One region of the Pseudoalteromonas sp. TP27 genome, then DNA from elsewhere that is predicted to be linked to it. Evidence: predicted binding sites of a transcription regulator. Region 1 holds the regulator's gene; the other holds the start of a gene.
The links. Region 1 encodes FliA, which starts transcription of late flagellar genes. Its sites were predicted from a motif close to CTAAAGNTNNNNNNNNNNNNGCCGATA; they were not measured.
Positions count from the first base shown of each region.

Region 2: a site for FliA is predicted at 8,322-8,348, ahead of pomA (flagellar motor protein PomA). Genes of this name have one in related genera too.

Region 1 is NZ_JARDAK010000005.1:167,443-177,662, forward strand. Features, by position in the region: gene flhF (flagellar biosynthesis protein FlhF) at 1-1,016, shown strand, start outside; gene PX700_RS08505 (MinD/ParA family ATP-binding protein) at 1,009-1,869, shown strand; gene PX700_RS08510 (RNA polymerase sigma factor FliA) at 1,896-2,606, shown strand; gene cheY (chemotaxis response regulator CheY) at 2,647-3,030, shown strand; gene PX700_RS08520 (protein phosphatase CheZ) at 3,049-3,816, shown strand; gene PX700_RS08525 (chemotaxis protein CheA) at 3,832-6,012, shown strand; gene PX700_RS08530 (protein-glutamate methylesterase/protein-glutamine glutaminase) at 6,071-7,237, shown strand; gene PX700_RS08535 (flagellar motor protein) at 7,230-7,994, shown strand; gene PX700_RS08540 (flagellar motor protein MotB) at 7,996-8,955, shown strand; gene PX700_RS08545 (ParA family protein) at 8,968-9,738, shown strand; gene PX700_RS08550 (chemotaxis protein CheW) at 9,742-10,220, shown strand, end outside.
Region 2 is NZ_JARDAK010000002.1:5,277-15,496, reverse strand. Features, by position in the region: gene nusB (transcription antitermination factor NusB) at 1-122, shown strand, start outside; gene thiL (thiamine-phosphate kinase) at 168-1,142, shown strand; gene PX700_RS02325 (phosphatidylglycerophosphatase A family protein) at 1,139-1,624, shown strand; gene PX700_RS02320 (diguanylate cyclase domain-containing protein) at 1,663-4,749, shown strand; gene dxs (1-deoxy-D-xylulose-5-phosphate synthase) at 4,986-6,848, opposite strand; gene ispA ((2E,6E)-farnesyl diphosphate synthase) at 6,954-7,841, opposite strand; gene PX700_RS02305 (exodeoxyribonuclease VII small subunit) at 7,844-8,086, opposite strand; gene pomA (flagellar motor protein PomA) at 8,409-9,176, shown strand; gene PX700_RS02295 (flagellar motor protein MotB) at 9,179-10,099, shown strand.

The sequences.
Region 1 (10,220 bases):
TAGGCTTTGATGATTTAGACCGTGACTTTGATGATTTAGATAGCCCGGTAACTGCTCGCCCACAAAATAAAAATAATGAAAGCGAAGAAATGACAAATATGCGTGAAGAAATGAACGCAATTCGTCAATTATTAGAACATCAAGTATCGGGTTTAATGCAGCAAGACATGGCACGTCGCGACCCAACTCGTGCTTGTATGGTTGACCGTTTGGTCGGCATGGGTATTGATAAAGAAGTCGCGCAACAAATGGCATGTTTCGTACCTGATGACGTATCTCGTCAACAAGGTTGGAAAGCATTGCTAACAATGGTTGAAGATCAAATGCAAACAACCAATAACGAAATACTTCGCCAAGGTGGTGTATATGCGTTAGTGGGTCCAACAGGTGTGGGCAAAACCACGACAGTTGCTAAGCTTGCAGCGTTAGGTGCACAAAAGTATGGTGCTGATAAAGTGGCTCTAATAACCACGGATACGTACAGGATTGGTGCTTATGAGCAGCTTGCAACTTACGGCCGTATTATTGGTTGTGGTGTAAAACAAGTTAAAGATGCTAATGAACTAGCTGAAGTTTTATATCATCTGCGTAATAAACGACTAGTATTAATTGATACCGCAGGTATGAGTCAACGAGATTTGCGCTTAACCGAGCAGTTAAACACGTTAATGCGTAACCAACGTGTAGATATTCGCAACTACCTAGTACTTAGTGCCACAGCACAAATTAATGTACTACAAGAAACTGTACGCCACTTTAAAAAAGTACAGTTAAGTGGCTGTATTTTCACTAAGTTAGATGAGTCATTAAGTTTAGGTGAAATTATTAGTATTGCGATTCAAAATCGTCTTCCAATAGGGTATCTTACTAATGGTCAACGAGTACCAGAAGATATTCGTGTTGCAAATGCTGAGAAACTAGTGAAAAAGGCTGAACAATTGTATTTAAAAAGAATAAAAGCACAAGATTCAAGGCATCAATCAGTGGCGTCAAGTTCAGTAGGGATGTATGATTAACACAGTATTAGATCAAGCAAGCGGCCTGCGAAAAATGAGTCAGAACAATAACAATGGCGTAAAAGTTATTGCTGTTACCGGTGGTAAAGGCGGAGTAGGGAAAACAAATGTTTCTCTAAATACTGCTATAGCATTAGGGCAGCAAGGTAATAGAGTGTTAGTACTGGATGCCGACTTAGGTTTAGCAAACTGTGATGTTATGCTTGGTTTGCGTGTTGAGCGCAATTTATCACACGTTTTGTCTGGTGAATGCGAGCTTGACGAAATTTTAGTTGAAGGCCCAGCAGGTATTAAAATTGTACCTGCTACCTCAGGTTCGCAAAGTATGGTTGAACTATCGCCACCTGAGCATGCAGGGCTAATTCGTGCATTTAGCGAATTGAATACCGAATTTGATATTTTGATAGTAGATACAGCCGCTGGTATTTCAGACATGGTGCTGAGCTTTTCGCGCGCAGCACAAGATGTAATGGTTGTAGTGTGCGATGAACCAACATCAATCACAGATGCTTATGCACTTATTAAAGTATTAAGCCGTGAACATGGTGTTTATAAGTTCAAAATTGTTGCCAATATGGTCCGTAGTATGCGTGAAGGCACTGAATTGTTTGCAAAGCTATCTAAAGTAACCGATCGCTTTTTAGATGTGTCGATGGAACTAGTAGCAACGGTTCCTTATGACGAAAATATGCGCAAAGCAACGCGTCGTCAAAAAGTGATTGTAGAACTTTTTCCAAATTCGCCAGCCGCTCTTGCTTTTAAAGCGTTGGCAACCAAAGCAGTTAAATGGCCAATACCAAACCAACCATCTGGTCATTTAGAGTTTTTCATTGAGAAGCTAGTAAACGGCTAATTATGACAACATTGGTGAATAGAGCTATGGGATATCAATCAACACAAAATTTAAATGTGATTGTTGAGAAGCATGCATCACTTGTCAAAAAGGTGGCGTGTCATCTAATTGCTCGATTACCCCCTAGCGTTCAACTTGATGATTTAATTCAATCAGGAATGATAGGTTTAATAGAAGCTTCAAAAAACTTTGATGCAACAAAAGGCGCAAGCTTTGAAACTTTTGCTGGTATTCGTATTCGCGGAGCTATGCTTGATGAAATGCGCCGTGGTGATTGGGCTCCTCGTTCAGTACATCGCAAAAGCCGGCAAGTTGCAGAGGCAATTACTGAGCTTGAAAGTAGTCTCAATCGTGAACCAACGAATACAGAAGTTGCTGAAAAACTTGAAATTTCGCTTAATGAATACCATCATATTTTAAGTGATGTAAATTCTAGTAAAGTATTAGGTATTGAAGACCTTGGGATAGATGAGGATGTTATTACTCCCATTGACCAGGATTTTGCACTAGATAGACCTTTTAATAATGTAAAAAAAGATCGGTTTAATGCATCTTTACTAAGTGCAATTAAGTCACTACCGGAGCGTGATGCAATGGTGCTCTCTTTGTACTACAACGATGAAATGAATTTAAAAGAAATAGGACATATACTCGATGTAAGTGAATCGCGTGTAAGTCAGATACATGGTCAGGCGATGATTAAGCTCAAGGCTAAAATCAATGACTGGATAAATTAGTAGTAAGTAAACACAGGTTAAGACCTCACTGGAGGATGTTTTGGATAAAAACATGAAAATTCTTGTAGTTGATGATTTTTCAACAATGAGAAGAATTATAAAAAATTTGTTACGTGATTTAGGTTTCACTAACGTTCAAGAAGCTGATGATGGTTCTACAGCTTTGCCTATGCTACAAAATCAGGTATTCGATTTTGTGGTTACTGATTGGAATATGCCAGGAATGCAAGGCATTGATCTTCTAAGAGCAATTCGTGCGGATGATAAGTTAAAACACATTCCCGTATTGATGGTAACAGCAGAAGCTAAAAAAGAACAAATAATAGCAGCAGCGCAAGCTGGTGTTAATGGTTATATTGTTAAGCCATTTACGGCTGGAACATTAAAAACTAAATTAGAAAAAGTATTTGAACGTTTAGGCTAAATGATAAGGGAGAGGCTTATGCCAGCACCTGCTGCGCCTCAAATAACGTTAGAACAAGCTCGTCAACTCGTTGTTTTTTTAGAGAATAATGAACAAGATAAAGCCAATCAGTTAATTTTAGAGAGCGCTTCCAAAGAGCACTCCGAATTATTTGCTGAAGTTGGGAAATTGACTCGTCAATTGCATGACTCACTAAAAGGATTTGAGCTTGATACTCGTTTGGCTAATTTAACTACAGATGCCATTCCAGATGCTAAAAAGCGACTTAATTATGTTATAGAAATGACAGAAAATGCCGCTAATAAAACAATGGATGCAGTGGAAGCGAGCCTTCCTATAGCCCAACAATTAGCAGATGAAATATCCCATATCAAACCGACATGGGATCGTTTAATGAGCCGCGAAATTCAGTTGGGTGAGTTTAAATCGTTGTGCCATAGTATTGATAAATTTATGAATAACTCTCATCATAAAACGGATGAGCTTCAGAGCTTAATGACTAATGTATTAATGGCTCAAGACTATCAAGATTTAACGGGGCAAGTTATCCGTCGGGTTATTGATCTTGTTAGAGAAGTAGAAGAAAGCTTACTTCATCTTTTAACAGCATTTGCTGCTCAAGATGACAGCCCAGTAGAGATAACAGAGCAACAAAAAATAGAAGAACCAGTTGTTACACAAACTTTAGCAGGTCCAGAAGGCCCTATTATTGATAAAGAGTCGCGTAATGATGTTGTATCTGATCAAGATGAAGTCGATGATCTTTTATCAAGTTTGGGCTTCTAAGAGGAGAGTTACTGCATGTTTGAAGTCGATGAAGATATTTTACAAGACTTTCTCGTAGAGGCAGGAGAAATCCTAGAGCTTTTATCTGAACAGTTGGTTGAACTGGAAAATAATCCAGAAGATACAGAGTTACTAAACGCTATATTTAGAGGCTTTCACACTGTAAAAGGTGGGGCAGGCTTTTTAGCTATGACAGAACTTGTTGATGCTTGTCATGGTGCTGAAAACGTATTTGATTTATTACGTCAAGGCGTGCGGACGGTCAATTCAGAGTTAATGGATGTTATTTTACAAGCGCTCGACACCATTAATGAAATGTTCGCGACTATCCAAAATAGGGATAAGCCAGAACCTGCAGATCCTGAATTACTTCATACCCTTCACATTTTAGGTCTACCTCCAACAGAAGATGAGCTTAACGGTGTATCTTCGAACAATGAAGTTGAACAACCTCAAAACGAAGTAGTTGATACGCCCATAGTTGATGACGAAGATCCGTTTGCATTTGATGAACTATTTAGCGGAACGCCTTCGGTTAGCGATGCTGAAATTGATGAAATAACTGAAGACGAATTTGAAAACTTACTGGATGAACTACACGGTAAAGGACAAGGTCCTGTAATTGAGAAGCCAGTAGCAAGCAGTAATGACTTTAATGGTGACATTACGGATGATGAATTTGACAGCTTATTAGATGAGTTACATGGAGTCGGCAGTTTTGGTGATGTTGCTAGTAAAGCACCTATAGAACCAGCAAAACCAGACTCAAGCCCGGTTAATTCATCAGATGATGAAATTAGTGATGACGAGTTTGAAGCACTCCTTGATGAACTTCATGGTAAAGGCACTGCACCTAAATCAATAGAAAGCACGCCAGCTGTGAATCAGCCCAATATTCCTGCAACACCAGTTGCTAAAGCTAGTGAGCCTGTAAAAAAACCAGAGTCTGCGAAAGCACCTGTTTCTAAACCGGTAGAAAAGCCTGTTGTGAAAGCAGCACCCGCAGCGGCAAAAAAATCAGCGCCGCCAGCAGCAGAAACTACCGTTCGTGTAGATACAAAACGACTTGACCAAATTATGAATATGGTTGGTGAGTTAGTCCTTGTGCGAAACCGCTTGGTTAGTTTAGCGACTAACTCAGACAGTGAAGCGATGGGTAAAGCAATCTCTAACTTAGATGTAGTGACTGCGGATATTCAAGGCGCAGTTATGCAAACGCGAATGCAACCAATTAAGAAGGTATTTGGTCGTTTCCCTCGCGTGGTACGTGATTTAGCGCGCAGCTTAAACAAAGATATTGACTTAAAGCTTGTAGGTGAAGAAACTGATTTAGATAAAAATTTGGTGGAAGCACTTGCTGATCCACTTGTGCATTTAGTTCGAAATTCTGTTGACCATGGTATTGAAATGCCCGCTGTTCGTGAGGCCGCAGGTAAGCCTAGAACAGGTAATGTTACTCTATCAGCGTCCCAAGAAGGCGATCATATTTTGCTAACCATTAAAGATGATGGCGCTGGTATGGATGCTGAAAAGCTGAAAAAAATAGCAATTAGTAAAGGCGTGCTCGATCACGACCAAGCAAGTCGACTTTCTGACAGCGAAGCGTATAACTTGATTTTTGCACCCGGCTTTTCTACAAAAGAAGAGATATCTGATATTTCAGGTCGTGGTGTAGGAATGGACGTGGTGAAAACTAAAATCACCCAACTGAACGGTTCAGTAAGTATTCAATCTGAGTTAGGCGTAGGTACTATTTTAGAAATAAAAGTACCACTTACCTTGGCTATATTACCTACCTTAATGGTGATTGTTGGCGCACAAACATTTGCGTTACCACTTGCAGGGGTTAGTGAAATATTCAACTTAGATTTAACTAAGACAAATGTGGTTGATGGGCAATTAACAATTATTGTGCGCAAAAAGGCAATACCGTTATTTTACCTTGAGCACTGGTTAGTAAAAGGCTCAGATCGTTCGCAGCGAAAGTCAAAAGGCCACGTAGTTATTGTTCAAATTGGTACACAGCAAGTTGGTTTTGTTGTTGACTCATTAATTGGTCAAGAAGAAGTAGTTATTAAACCTCTCGATGCGTTATTACAAGGTACGCCAGGTATGGCAGGCGCTACAATTACTTCGGACGGTGGAATTGCACTAATTTTAGATGTTCCAAATATGTTAAAACATTACGCTGGCTAACAATAAAGTAGGTATATATAAAATATATACCTACGAATAAATTTAATAAGAGAACTAAATGGCCGTAAAAGTTTTAGTTGTTGATGATTCTAGCTTTTTTCGCCGTAGGGTAAGCGAAATTCTTGAGCAAGATAGCGACATACACGTTATAGGTTTTGCTGTGAATGGCAGAGAAGCTGTTGAAAAAGCAGCTCAGCTACGTCCAGATGTGATTACTATGGATGTCGAAATGCCTGTGCTTGATGGTATTAGCGCAGTTAAAGAGATAATGGCGAGTAATCCAACGCCTATCTTAATGTTTTCATCACTAACACGTGATGGCGCAACAGCAACGTTTGATGCACTAGATGCTGGAGCAATGGATTTTTTACCGAAAAAATTTGAAGACATCGCTCGAAATAATGAAGACGCTATAAAGCTTTTGCAAAATAAAGTAAAAGATATAGGGCGAAGACGTTTACCACGAACATTTAGAGTTCCAACACCGCCTAAGTCAGTAATTCCAACTAAACTAACAACAAGTTCACTTTCGCAAAGAACAAGCACATTAACGCCTTCCATAAAACAGCCTGATAGAAGCTTTCAAAGAGCAGCCCCTACAACATCATCAGGTTCAAATATCAGCTCAATGCGAGCAAGTGGTAAACAATATCAGCTTGTTGCTATTGGTACTTCTACAGGTGGGCCTGTTGCGCTGCAAACTATACTGACTCAATTACCAGCTAATTTTCCTCACCCGATTTTACTTATTCAGCATATGCCAGCTGCATTTACACCTGCATTCGCAGCGCGCTTAAATGGTTTGTGCCAAATAAAAGTTAAAGAAGCACAACAAGGTGACCGCTTACAACCTGGAACTGCTTATTTAGCGCCAGGTGGACAGCAGATGATGGTAGAAGGGCGTGGAGCAAATAGAACTCTGCGCGTATTTGAAGATCATAGCGAGAGAATAAGCTATAAGCCGAGTGTAGATGTAACTTTTGCCAGTGCAGCAAAAACGTATCAAGGCGATGTGCTTGCTATTGTTTTAACAGGTATGGGCGCTGATGGACGCGATGGTGCAAGAATGTTAAAACAAATGGGTGCAACTATTTGGGCACAAGATGAGAAAAGCTGTGTTGTTTATGGAATGCCTCAAGCCATTGCTAATGCGGGGCTTTCGAGTGAAAGTTTAGCATTGAGTGATGTTGCGGCACGGATAAAGAGAGAGGTGGGTTGTGGATAAGCTCTCAATATTCGGGCTATTTGTGGCATTGGGTGCAATAGGACTAGGTTACTCTTTAGAAGGTGGCGTTGTTTCTGCTTTATTTAATGGTCCTGCGCTTATTATTGTATTAGGCGGCACGCTTGGTGCTGTGATGTTGCAAACATCAGCAAGTACCTTTAAAAAAATGCTAAATATGAGTTCGTGGGCTTTTGTTGCGCCACAATACGATATTGAAGACGCAATAGAGCAAGTTAAACGATGGTCTCATAAAGCGCGTCAAGAAGGTTATTTAGCGCTTGAAAATGAAGCGCTGGCTCACCCAGATGCGTATGCTGCAAAAGGTTTAAGCTTACTTGTAGATGGCTGCTCAGAGCAAAAACTGCGTGACACACTTGAGATTGATTTACTGCTAGAACGTGATCGTTTACTTGAAGCTGCGCGTGTTTATGAAGCAATGGGAGGCTACAGTCCTACCATTGGAATTTTAGGTGCCGTGCTTGGTTTAATACAGGCAATGTCGTTTATTACCGACCCGCAAATGCTTGGTGCAGGCGTTGCAGCGGCATTTATTGCGACCATTTATGGTGTTGGCTTAGCTAATTTATTGTTTTTACCTATGGCAAATAAGTTAAAGCAGCGTGTAGAGCAAAAAATGCTTTACCATGAAATGTTTGCTGAAGGGATTATCGCAATAAGCGTTGGCGAAAGCCCAGTAAATATAGAATTAAAGCTTGAAGCCTACCGCGTAGAGCGTCCTAATTTAGTGAACGAATAAGATGTTACGCCGACGACTTCGTCATTCTGATCCTAAAAGCCAACATACAGAGCGTTGGCTTGTATCGTATGCCGATTACATGACCATTATGTTTGCCTTTTTTGTAGTGCTGTATGCAATAGCGATTAACAAAGAAGAGCAATTTCAAATACTCTCAGACTCCCTCGAACATGTTTTTGATAAATCAGCCCGCCAGCACTCTGGTCAAGGTGAAGGCGTCAATGGTAATGGGATATTGACCGATAGAGTGACACCTGAACAAGAAGTTCTTTACGGCGAAAGTATTTTAAAAGAAGAACAAGGCCCAGAACTACTCGACGGTCAAAGTGATACAAGTAACATACAGCAAAAATATCTAGGAAAGCCTCTCGACAGCTTACTAACTAAATTACAGTCAGCGCTTATTGATGAAATTCGCGATGGAGAAGCTAGTTTAGAGCTAAACCAAGATTGGCTGATTATAGAACTAAGCTCAGGCATGCTATTTTCAAGTGGTAGCTCAGTGGCACACTCTAGGGCAAAACAAGTCGTCAAAATTGTTAAAGATATTATTGATCCAGTAGATAACTATGTAAGAGTTCGTGGCTATACTGATGATGAAAGTATTCGTAATGAAATATTTCGCTCAAATTGGGAACTCTCTGTAGCTAGAGCTACGTCTATTTTAGTAGAACTTGAAGCATTAGGTATTAATTCTGCCAGAATGGCGATAGAAGGTTATGGCCAATACTCACCTTTTGCAAGTAACGAATCAGAGCAAGGGCGAGCAGAGAATCGTAAAGTTGTTATTGCACTTTCTAAGTATGGGCTACCGCCAAAAAAAGATGTTGGAAGTGATGAGCAATCTGATGAGTCATTAGTGGCTAAGCCTGAAATTGAACTACCTTCAGATGACGATACAATAAAAATAATTCGTTTGCCCCATGGTGGTATTCGCATAACAACGCGCAATGAACAGTAATTAGGATGTAATGTGAAGATTTGGACTGTCGCTAATCAAAAGGGGGGAGTTGGTAAAACAACGACCGCAGTGAGCCTTGCTGGTATTTTGGCCTTGCAAGGTAAGCGTGTGCTGCTTATAGATACAGATCCTCATGCATCACTCACTTATTACTTTGGCATTGACTCAGAAGATTTAGAAGTCAGTGTGTACGATATTTTTGCACGCGGTACAAGCATGCAAAGTGAAGAAATACTTCAAGCTTTATGCCCATCAACACTTGAAAATCTAGATATTTTACCCGCAACGATGGCGATAGCCACGCTTGATAGAAGTATGGGTAATAAAACAGGCATGGGGTTAATACTAAAAAAAGCGCTTGCAAAAATAAGCGAACATTATGATTATGCAATTTTAGATTGCCCCCCGGTTCTAGGAGTGTTGATGGTGAATGCGCTTGCAGCAAGCGAGCGGATTTTAGTGCCAGTGCAAACTGAATTTTTAGCACTTAAAGGCCTTGATAGAATGATGCGTACTATGGAGTTAATGCAAACCTCTCAAGCGAAAAATTATCAATATACTATAATTCCTACTATGTACGACAAACGAACTAAAGCATCGCTAGAAGCATATAAAACGCTGCAAAATACATATGGTGATAAAGTTTGGCCTGGTGTAATACCGGTAGATACCAAATTTAGAGATGCAAGCTTTGCACAAAAAGTGCCTGTAGAGTATTGTCCTCGCTCGCGTGGTGTGTACGCATATAAAGCACTGCTAGAATATTTAATTGAACAAGGTTAATGAATGAGTAAGCAATTGTTTGCTAATGAAAAAGTAATGAAACAATACCTAGGGGCTTTGTTGTGTGAAGACGAGCCTGTAGATGACCTTGAGCCTGTTGCAAAATTACTTGAGAAAATTCCAGACGATTCACAGCAAGAGTGCATTCATTTAAAACCTAAAGAACAGATTAAAGCGGCAGAAAAAATATTTGATAAAGACTTGCTTAATGCTGAAATTGAGCCAATAGTTGAACCAATTCATGAGGCTGAAGAAGTTAATAAAGCCGGAGATGATGAAGTAATAAAACCGATATATAATGCTATAGAAACACCTGAACCACAGATTGTAACCAATTGTCAGCCTGACTATTTTGAAGGCGAATTTCAGGCATTATTTTTTGAAGTAGCAGGTTTAACCCTTGCAGTACCATTAAAGGCACTCGGCGGTATCCATCAATTAGGTGAAGTAAATCATTTATTTGGTAAGCCAAAGTGGTTTAA
Region 2 (10,220 bases), on a different contig from region 1:
ATGTACCTTATAAAGTTGCTATCAACGAAGGTATCGAGCTGGCCAAAATATTTGGCGCTGAAGACAGCCATAAATTTGTAAACGGTGTACTTGATAAAGCTGTTAAGCATTTACGCAAGTAAGTAACCGTTAAAGAGGGGAGCCGGCATAGGCCGGCTTTTTTGTGTATGAAGGAATTTGAATTAATTAACCGCTACTTTAAAGGTCGCGGGATCACCCGCCGTGATGTAAACCTAGGTATAGGGGATGATTGCGCTTTAGTAACTGTTCCACAAAACTGCCAACTTGCCGTTACAACAGACACTCTTGTTGCTGGCGTACACTTTTTTGATGATATTTCCCCTCGTGCATTAGGCCACAGAGCGCTTGCTGTTAATTTAAGTGATTTAGCGGCCATGGGCGCTGAGCCAACGTGGGTTTCAGTTGCGTTAACCTTGCCAAGTATTGACCCAAAGTGGATTGAAGAGTTTACTGAAGGCATGCATGAAATTGCAGAATACTTTAATGTGCAAATTATAGGTGGCGATACTACTCAGGGTCCATTAACTATCACTATTTGTGCAAAAGGGACTGTACCAGAAGGGACTGCACTTCGCCGTAGTGGTGCGAAAGTGGGTGATTGGATTTATGTTACAGGTCCGCTAGGTGACGCTGGACTTGCAATTGAGTCTCGCAAACAAGGTATAAGTATTGAGCCTGAGCATTTAAAGTACGTAAATAAACGCTTTGATTTTCCTACCCCACGAGTTGCTGCAGGGCAGGTGTTACGAGGCCTTGCATCATCGGCTATTGATGTGTCTGACGGTTTAATCGCTGATTTAAGTCATATACTTGATATGTCGCAAGTAAATGCAGTGGTCAATATTGAAAGTATTCCGACTTCAGATGCAATGAAAGCAAGCCTTGATTTTAATCAGCAGCTTCCATTTATTCTCAGTTACGGTGATGATTACGAATTAATTTTTACTGTCCCTGATAGTAATAAAAGTATGTTAGATATAAAACTACGCCAGTATGGGGTAGATGCAACATGCATAGGCCAAATTAAAAGTGGCGATGGTCAAATTGAGCTTTTACACAACGGTGAAAAGTTTGATTTTAAGCAACAAGGTTTTGAGCATTTTGCAAAGGAGTTGGTTTGAATACTAACCGCAAGTTTAATTTAAAGCGTCCACATCAGTTTTTTGGTTTGGGTTTTGGTACTGGGCTTGCGCCTAAAGCACCTGGTACATTTGGTACATTTGCTGCACTACCATTTATTTTTATGACTATGTATTACCCACTATGGCTGCAAATTGTATTTGCTGTAGTGATCAGTATATTTGGTATATGGGCGTGTGGTAAAACGGCTGATGATTTAGGCGTGCACGACCATCCTGCTATTGTATGGGATGAAGTGGCAGGGTATTACATTACCATGATTGGCGCAGCACTTAGCTGGCAAACATTACTCGTTGGCTTTTTGTTATTTCGCTTTTTTGATATAGCAAAACCTGGCCCAATCCGTATGCTAGACAAACGAGTACATGGTGGTTTGGGCATTATGGCTGATGATATACTTGCGGGCGTTTTTTCGCTTATATGCTTACAGGCGCTAATAAAAGTGGGTTTACTACCCTTTTAATTTTTTATATTTGATTTGTTTAACTAGGTGGCAGCAATATGATGCGATTTTTACTGGTTTGTGTACTGATGTTGTGCGCGACACCAAGTTGGGCTTCAATTAGTGATTACGTAGTTAAGCAATGGAATATAAAAGATGGTCTGCCTTCGCAATCACTTAAAAGCGTAGTACAAGATCAGCAAGGCTATATGTGGCTGGGTACTCAGTTTGGCTTAAGTCGTTTTGATGGAACAACATTTACAAACTACAACACGCAAAATAGCCCGTTCTTGCCTAGTAATGGTATTAATAAACTTTTAGTAGATTCGAGTGGCTTATTATGGGTAGGTACTAAGAGTGGCTTGGTAGTTATTAATCCTGCCACATTTGCAGCGCAAGAGTTTAATATTAAAGGTCCAGTAAGGGATATTCTTGAGGACTCTAAAGGCAGCATATGGATAGCGGCCAACGGCCTATACTATGTAGATAGAGGGCAAGTTGATTTACGCACTGAAGTAAATGGTCCTCTACCTATTGTTAATGCTACTGTGATCACACAAATAGTTGGCTCTGTTAGCCAAATGGCACTCTCTCCTGAAGGTATTTGGCTGGTTAATGATCGTCATTTATTACGTCTTACAAAAAATTCGTCTGATTTTTCTAAACTACGTTTAGAGCTTACTGCAAAAATATCGTTACCAGAGCGCTTAGCGCAAACCATAGTGCACGATTTATCATTCTTAAACGGTAATTTGTATATAGCCTCTGAGCTAGGTGCATACTTTTTAGATTTAGATGATGAACTAAGACCTTTTCCTTTACCTAATGCAAATAACTCAGCCGTTTATAAGTTTATGAGTGATACCGATGGAGGTTTGTGGGTTTCGACCTATGGGCGTTTATTGTTTAGAGATAAAACGGGTGAATGGCAATGGGTAGAGCCAAGCCAGCTTGATCAAAGTATATGGTTTGCTGATATTTTTAGAGATGATAAAAATAACGTTTGGTTAGCAAGTTTTAGTGAAGGCTTATGGCTTGCCCATGAAGGGCGAGTAGAAAGGCATTCAGCAGTTTCAGATATGACCGAATCTGTTATGGCCATTAGCCAAGCTCCTGATGGAAAACTCTGGGTTGCTAACAAAAGCGGCATTGGTTATTTCGATTTAGATAAAAGTTTTATTAATTTAGTCCCAAGTAGTAAATATGGGTACGCGTCAGTACACGATCTACAATTTGATGGTGAACGATTATATATAGCTACAGGACGTGGATTATTTGTTTTTGAAAATAAGACACTTTATACCATTCCAGGTCGAGCGCTTCGCGATAATCCGGTATTTGCAATAAGTCGCTCTAGTAAAGGCGGATTTTGGATTGGTACAGGACGTGGTTTATATCGATTAAACTATGCTGGTTTAACGCCTTTTGCCTATAACGCTTTTTTAGGTAGTAAGTTTATTACCTACGTATTAGATAAAACAAACTTTGGTGTGATTGGTACTAGTAAAGGGGCATATTACTTTACAGACCGCGGCATTGAAAAAATTGGCGACCAAACAACACTTGAAAGCGCATACGTAACTAGCGTGCTACATATAGATGGCGTGGGTATTTTAATCGGCTCTCTTAACGATGGGCTTTTTTACAGAAGTACGCAAGGGCAATGGCGTCAACTCGATGCAGCTAATGGTTTACCGTATGGTTCTATATTTAGCCTAGAATATGATGAAAAGTTAAAGCATGTTTGGGTAAGCACCATGAAAGGTGTTTACAGAATGCCTGTAGAGCAATTTAAAACAGAGATAAAAAGCTTAAAAGTAGAAGAAGTAATTTCATCTTTTGACCGTCAACTCGATGGTAAAGCAAATCAATGTTGTAGTGGCCTTGGTCATGATGCGGTAGCAGACACCGGAAACTCTATTTGGTACCCAAGCTTACAAGGTGTTGTTGAAATACCTAAAAATGTAGAGCTATTTGGTGTGCTTGCGTTAAAGCCAACAATAGAGACAATAACAACGCCACTTCGTCATTTAACTACCGCTGCGCTTGGTAAAAAACCATCATTAGAAACAGACGAGCGTGATATAACGCTAACTTACACAGCTATTGATTACTATGCACCAAACAGCATTGAATTTAGATATAAACTAAGTGGCTTAGATAGTGATTGGCGCTATGCTAATACGCGACGTGAAGCTATTTATACTAACTTGCCTCCAGGCTCGTTTTTGTTTCAATTAGAAGCGAAGCGCCAAGGTGAAGATTGGACTAAAGCGCAAGATGTAGAATACGGCTTTGTAGTGCCTGAGCGCTTTGACGAAACTATTTACTTTAGGCTTTTAATTACCAGTGGTTTTATTTTACTTTTCTATCTGATTTTTTGGGTATTTAGAGCACAAGAGCGCAGAAAACAAGAAGCATTAGAGGGCTTGATCACTGAGCGTACCTTAGAGCTTCGTCAAGCTAATGATAAATTAGGCCAAGTGAATTCACAGCTTAAATTAGTGAGTCACTCAGATGAGCTAACGGGGCTGCGTAGCCGTCGCTTTTTGTTTGATCAACTCCCTAAAGATATTGAACACTTTCAACGTAATTCACAGTCGCTACAGGCTCAGGGTAAGTCGCTTGTTTTAGTTATTATTAATTTTGATAACTTTAGCCGTATTAACGATGCCTATGGCCCAATTGCAGGTGATAGCTGCTTACAGCAAATGGCTGCATTGTTAAACTCGCGTACACAGGGTTCTGACTATGTGGCACGCTGGAGTGGTGATGAGTTTTTACTATTATTACGTGACTTTAAATGCAATAAAATAGACAGCTATGCTTCGGATCTTTGTAAAGTAATAGCGGCTAATTCATTTCAATTACCAAATGGAAAAACAACTAATATCACGGCATCAATTGGTTGGTCATTTTATCCATTACCACTTTTGGGTGGGCAGGTAATTAGCTGGGAAACATCTATTAATTTAGCTGATATTTCATTGCACCAAGTTAAAAAGCGCGGTGGTGATGGTGTTGCAAATATTACGTTTGATGATCAGCTTGATGCATTTGAGTTTGAACAAAATTCTAACGTTGATCAACAATTAGGTATTTTACAAAGCAATGGCCTAGCTGATATAAAAGTGTGGATGCGCTGATCAGCAATATTTGACATTAAAAAAGGAGCCTAGGCTCCTTTTTTAATGTGCTCTACTTTATACCAATTCCAATAAATAGCTGATCTATTTTACTTGCTAAAACAACCCATTTCTTTGTTGTAAATTTCGCAAAGGGAACAACCATTTACATCAATTTACGCCTAGAACTGAATTATTTTTTCGGCGTAAAATTTAGAACACATACTTAATGGAATTGGTATTAGATGTATAGGAAGTTAATTAATAAACGCTTTAATAGCGGTTAATATTCCTTGCTCGCCTAATCCCATTTCATTGTGCATTTCATCTTGGGTGCCGTGTTTAATAAACTCATCAGGAATACCTAAGTTAAGAATATTAATATCAGCTTTTAGCGTTGCTAAGTATTCGTTAACTGCAGAGCCGGCACCGCCAGCAATAGCATTATCTTCAAGCGTAACAATTACATCGTGGCTAGTTGCAAGCTCATTTAAAAGTGCAGTATCAAGTGGTTTAATAAAACGCATATTAACAAGCGTTGCATCTAATTCATCTGCAGCAAACTGTGCATTTTCAAGTAATGTACCAAATGATAAAATGGCAATTTTACTGCCTTTCTTAATTGTATCTGCCTTACCTATTTCAAGCAGTTGCATAGTGCTTTCAATGTCTGCAGTACCTGCACTACCTCGAGGATAACGAACTGCAACAGGGCAGTTTGCTTTATAACCGGTGTACAGCATTTGACGACACTCATTGGTATCGCTTGGTGCCATAATTACCATATTTGGAATGCAGCGCATAAAGCTTAAATCGTACGCACCTTGGTGAGTTTCACCATCGGCTCCCACAATACCAGCGCGGTCAATGGCAAATAATACAGGTAAGTTTTGCAGTGCAACATCGTGTATTAATTGGTCATACGCACGTTGTAAAAAGCTCGAGTAAATAGCAACAACAGGTTTTAAACCTTCACATGCAAAACCCGCAGCTAAAGTAACGGCATGCTGCTCTGCAATAGCCACATCAAAGTATTGATCTGGATGTTCTTTAGAAAAACGGACCATGCCTGAACCTTCGCGCATTGCAGGCGTGATAGCCATTAACTTGCTGTCTTGCTTTGCCATATCGCATAACCAATCGCCGAATACTTTTGAAAAAGTAGCAGCACTAGGTTTAGATTTAGGCAGACTAGTTGTGCTTGGGTCGAATTTTGGTACACCATGGTAGCCAATAGGATCGGCTTCAGCCGGTTTGTAGCCCTTACCTTTTTGCGTTTTTATATGTAAAAGCTGTGGGCCTTTTAAATTACGCATATTACGTAGCGTATCAACAAGCATGTTTACATCGTGACCATCAATTGGGCCAATATAATTTAGACCTAATTCTTCAAAGAAGGTACCCGGAATCATCATGCCTTTAATATGTTCTTCCATTTTACTGGCAAGTTGTTTTACCGGAGGCACACCTGAGAGCAACTTTTTACTACCTTCACGAATGTTAGTATAAAAGCTACCTGATAAAATTCGAGCAAAGTGATTTGTTAATGCACCCACATTTTCAGAAATCGACATTTCGTTATCATTTAAAATAATAAGCATGTCTGATTTTACATCGCCTAAATGATTCATCGCTTCAAATGCCATGCCTGCGGTTATAGCCCCGTCGCCAATAATGGCAACAGACTTTCGACCTTTACCTTCTTTTTGTGCGGCAATAGACATGCCTAAAGCAGCCGAAATAGACGTGCTTGAATGGCCTACGCTAAACGTATCGTATTGACTTTCATCGCGAAAAGGAAAAGGGTGTAGGCCGTCTTTTTGGCGAATAGTGTGCATTTGGTCGCGACGACCAGTAAGAATTTTATGCGGATAAGCTTGATGACCCACATCCCAGACTAGGCGATCGTCTGGAGTGTTATAAACATAATGCAGCGCAACGGTTAGTTCAACCGTCCCTAAACCAGACGCTAGATGACCGCTACTTTGCGATACTGAGTTGAGTAAATAATCGCGCAGCTCATTGCTAAATGCAGGGAGTTTATCTTGCGCTAAGTCACGCAATTGGGCTGGCTCGTCAACCAAATTAAGTAATGGATACTTGCTACTGTCAAGTGTCATGGTTTTATATATATCCTTCGCTAACACTAATTAATTCAAAGCTTTTACGAATAATTAATGTTGAGTAATAATGTCAGTGCTAATTGCAATACGTATGAGCAAAAATTAGTGGTCACGCTCAATAAGATAATTTGCTAGCGACGCAAGAAGTATTGTATCAGCATCTATATTTGCCAACGCTTCATGGGCTTGTTGTATTAAATTTTGCGCCTTTTCTTTAGCGCCTAGCATACCTAATAACGCCGGATATGTCGCTTTATTCGCGGCAATATCGGAGCCTTGTGGCTTTCCTAAAGTAACCGTATCACCTTCAACGTCCAAAATGTCGTCGTGTACTTGAAATGCCAGCCCTATAGCATACCCAAAAACACTTAAATTTTCTAAGGTTTGTTGGTCTGCTTTTTCACTGCACAGTGCACCGAGTGTAATTGCACAATTAATAAGAGCCCCAGTTTTTAGTTTATGTATCCGCTCAAGCTCTTGTACGGTAATTACTTTATCAGTTGCCGCTATATCAAGACCTTGCCCGCCAACCATACCCTGAAGGCCTGATGCGTGGGCAAGTGTAGCCATCATTTTTACCTGTGTTTGCGATGAGCATTCAAATTTATGATTCGCAATAAGCTCAAAGGCGAGAGTTTGTAGAGCATCACCGGCTAAAATTGCATTTGCCTCGCCAAACTCTATATGACAAGTAGGGCGCCCACGGCGTAAGTCGTCATCGTCCATTGCTGGTAAGTCATCATGAACTAACGAATAGCTATGAATGCACTCAATTGCAGCAGCAAGTACATTTAAGTCTTGCTGGTTCGCGCCGAGCATTTTCCCTGTGGCATAAACTAAAAATGGACGTAATCTTTTACCGCCATTAAATAATCCATACTGGGTAGCGTTCTTTACCGTTTCTTCTGTATCGAGAGGCTGTTTAAAATGCTGCTGTAAGGTCGCTACTACATCTTTTTGAGCACGTTCAATATGATTTTTTATGCTCACAGCTATTCCATATCATTATCAAAATTTGTAAGTACTGACTTTTCGCCATTCCCCATCAAAATTGATACTTTTTGTTCTGCTTGCTGTAATTTTCCTGATGAAGCGCTTGCCAATGCAATTCCACGCTCAAATTGCTTTAACGATTGCTCAAGCGATAAGTCACCTTGTTCCATGTCACTAACGATTGTAGACAATTCTTCTAGTGCTTGTTCGAAACTTAAGTTTTCAGGTTTTTTAGTCGCCATCTTTATTTCAGCTTACATAATAAATTTAGGGGTCAATTTTAGGGGGAATGCTAAACTAGGTCAAAGGATGATATTGGTTTTTTACCTTTATAACGTTAAATTATATTTCAAGTGCATTAATGAGGCCTTAACAGCGCTCTGTTGGTTTAATAAATCAATTGATAATTAGGTAGCCTCTATAACTTGATCTAAGATAGTGCTAAAGACTTCTTTTTATGTTTATTTATAAAAATGGCTCAAGCAATTCAATATGTTGCCGATAAGCAGTCAATAATAAAAAATTTATGATAAGGCCATTAAGCATGAAACTTCTGGAGGAAATGTGGATTTAGCAACCATTATAGGGATTTTGGGCGCAGTTGGCTTAATTGTTATGTCCATGTTCATGAGTAGTAGCGGCGAAGTCGCTATGTTTTATAATACCCCATCTGTAGTTATTGTATTTGGTGGTTCACTTTTTATTGTTTTATCAAACTTCACTATGTCGCAATTCTTGGGTATAGGTAAAGTTGTTACTAAAGCGTTTATGTTTAAAATTGAAACGCCAGAAGAGCTTATAGAAAAAGCAGTTGAGCTTGCTGATTCAGCTCGTAAAGGGGGGTTTTTAGCACTCGAAGAAGCTGAAATACCAAATCCTTTTATGCGCAAAGGAGTCGATATGCTCGTTGATGGCCATGATGCTGATGTAGTTCGCGCAACACTTCAAAAAGATATTTCTCTAACAACTACTCGCCATGAAATGGGGGCGGGTTTATTTAAGTCTTTAGCTGACATAGGGCCAGCAATGGGTATGATTGGTACTTTAATTGGTTTGGTTGCAATGTTGTCTAACATGGATGATCCAAAGGCAATTGGTCCAGCAATGGCTGTAGCGTTATTAACAACCCTATATGGTGCATTCTTGGCTAATGTTATAGCTATACCTATTCAGGTTAAATTAGAGCTACGTAAAGATGAGGAAGCTATGAATCAGCGCTTAATTTTAGATGCAATTCTAGGTATTCAAGATGGCCAAAATCCAAAAGTAATCGAGGGTATATTGAAAAACTACTTAGCTGAATCAAAACGTAAAGTAGATACCGAGGAGTAACTATGTCTGAACAAGAGTGCAAATGTCCGCCACCAGGTCTACCTGCATGGATGGGAACGTTTGCCGATTTAATGTCACTATTAATGTGCTTTTTTGTACTCTTGTTGGCTTTCTCTGAAATGGATGTACTCAAATTTAAACAAATTGCAGGCTCTATGAAGTTTGCTTTTGGTGTACAAAACAAAATTGAAGTAAAAGATATCCCTAAAGGGACTTCTGTGATTGCCATGGAATTTACTCCAGGTAAACCAGAGCCCACCCCAATTGAAACTATTCAGCAACAAACAGTAGAAATGACTCAGCAAATGTTAGAGTTTCAAGCTGGTGATGAAAGCTCAGCTGGTGGTAGGCAAGAGCAGCGTGGTGACAAACGAGGTGGTGAGTCCAGTAGCACTTCACAAGATCAAGGAGCTGAACAAGCAACTTCTTCAGCCGATCAGGAGCAAACTAACGAGTTAGTCAAAAAAATAGCCCAACAGTTAGAAACTCAAATAATAGATGGCGCAATTGAACTCGAGTCCTTGGGACAGCAAATAATTATTCGCATTAGAGAAAATGGCTCTTTTCCTTCAGGTAGTGCATTTTTACAGCCTAAATTTAAACCTATAATTAAAGATATTGGTGTGCTGTTAAAAGATGTACCTGGTGAAATAACAGTATCTGGCCATACTGATGATTTTCAGGTTTCGAATGAGTTATATATTAATAATTGGGATTTATCGTCAAAACGGGCAGTAGCCGTTGCAAGTGAACTGCAAAAAGTCCAAGGATTTGATAAAACCCGAATGATGGTGGTTGGGCGAGCTGAAACAAGACCACTGGTACCGAATGATACAGATGAAGATCGTCGTCGTAACAGGCGTGTAGAGATTTCTATTTTACAAGGTAAAGCAAAAGAGTCTGAACCTATTGATGTAAGATAACTTTACTTGGCAAGTACGTTTATTTATCATAAAGTAATGGTTCTTTAACAAATGTAACGAAGTGAATTATGAAAAAGATAGATAAATTTAGTTATATGCCAGGTAACGGTAATGGGCAAGA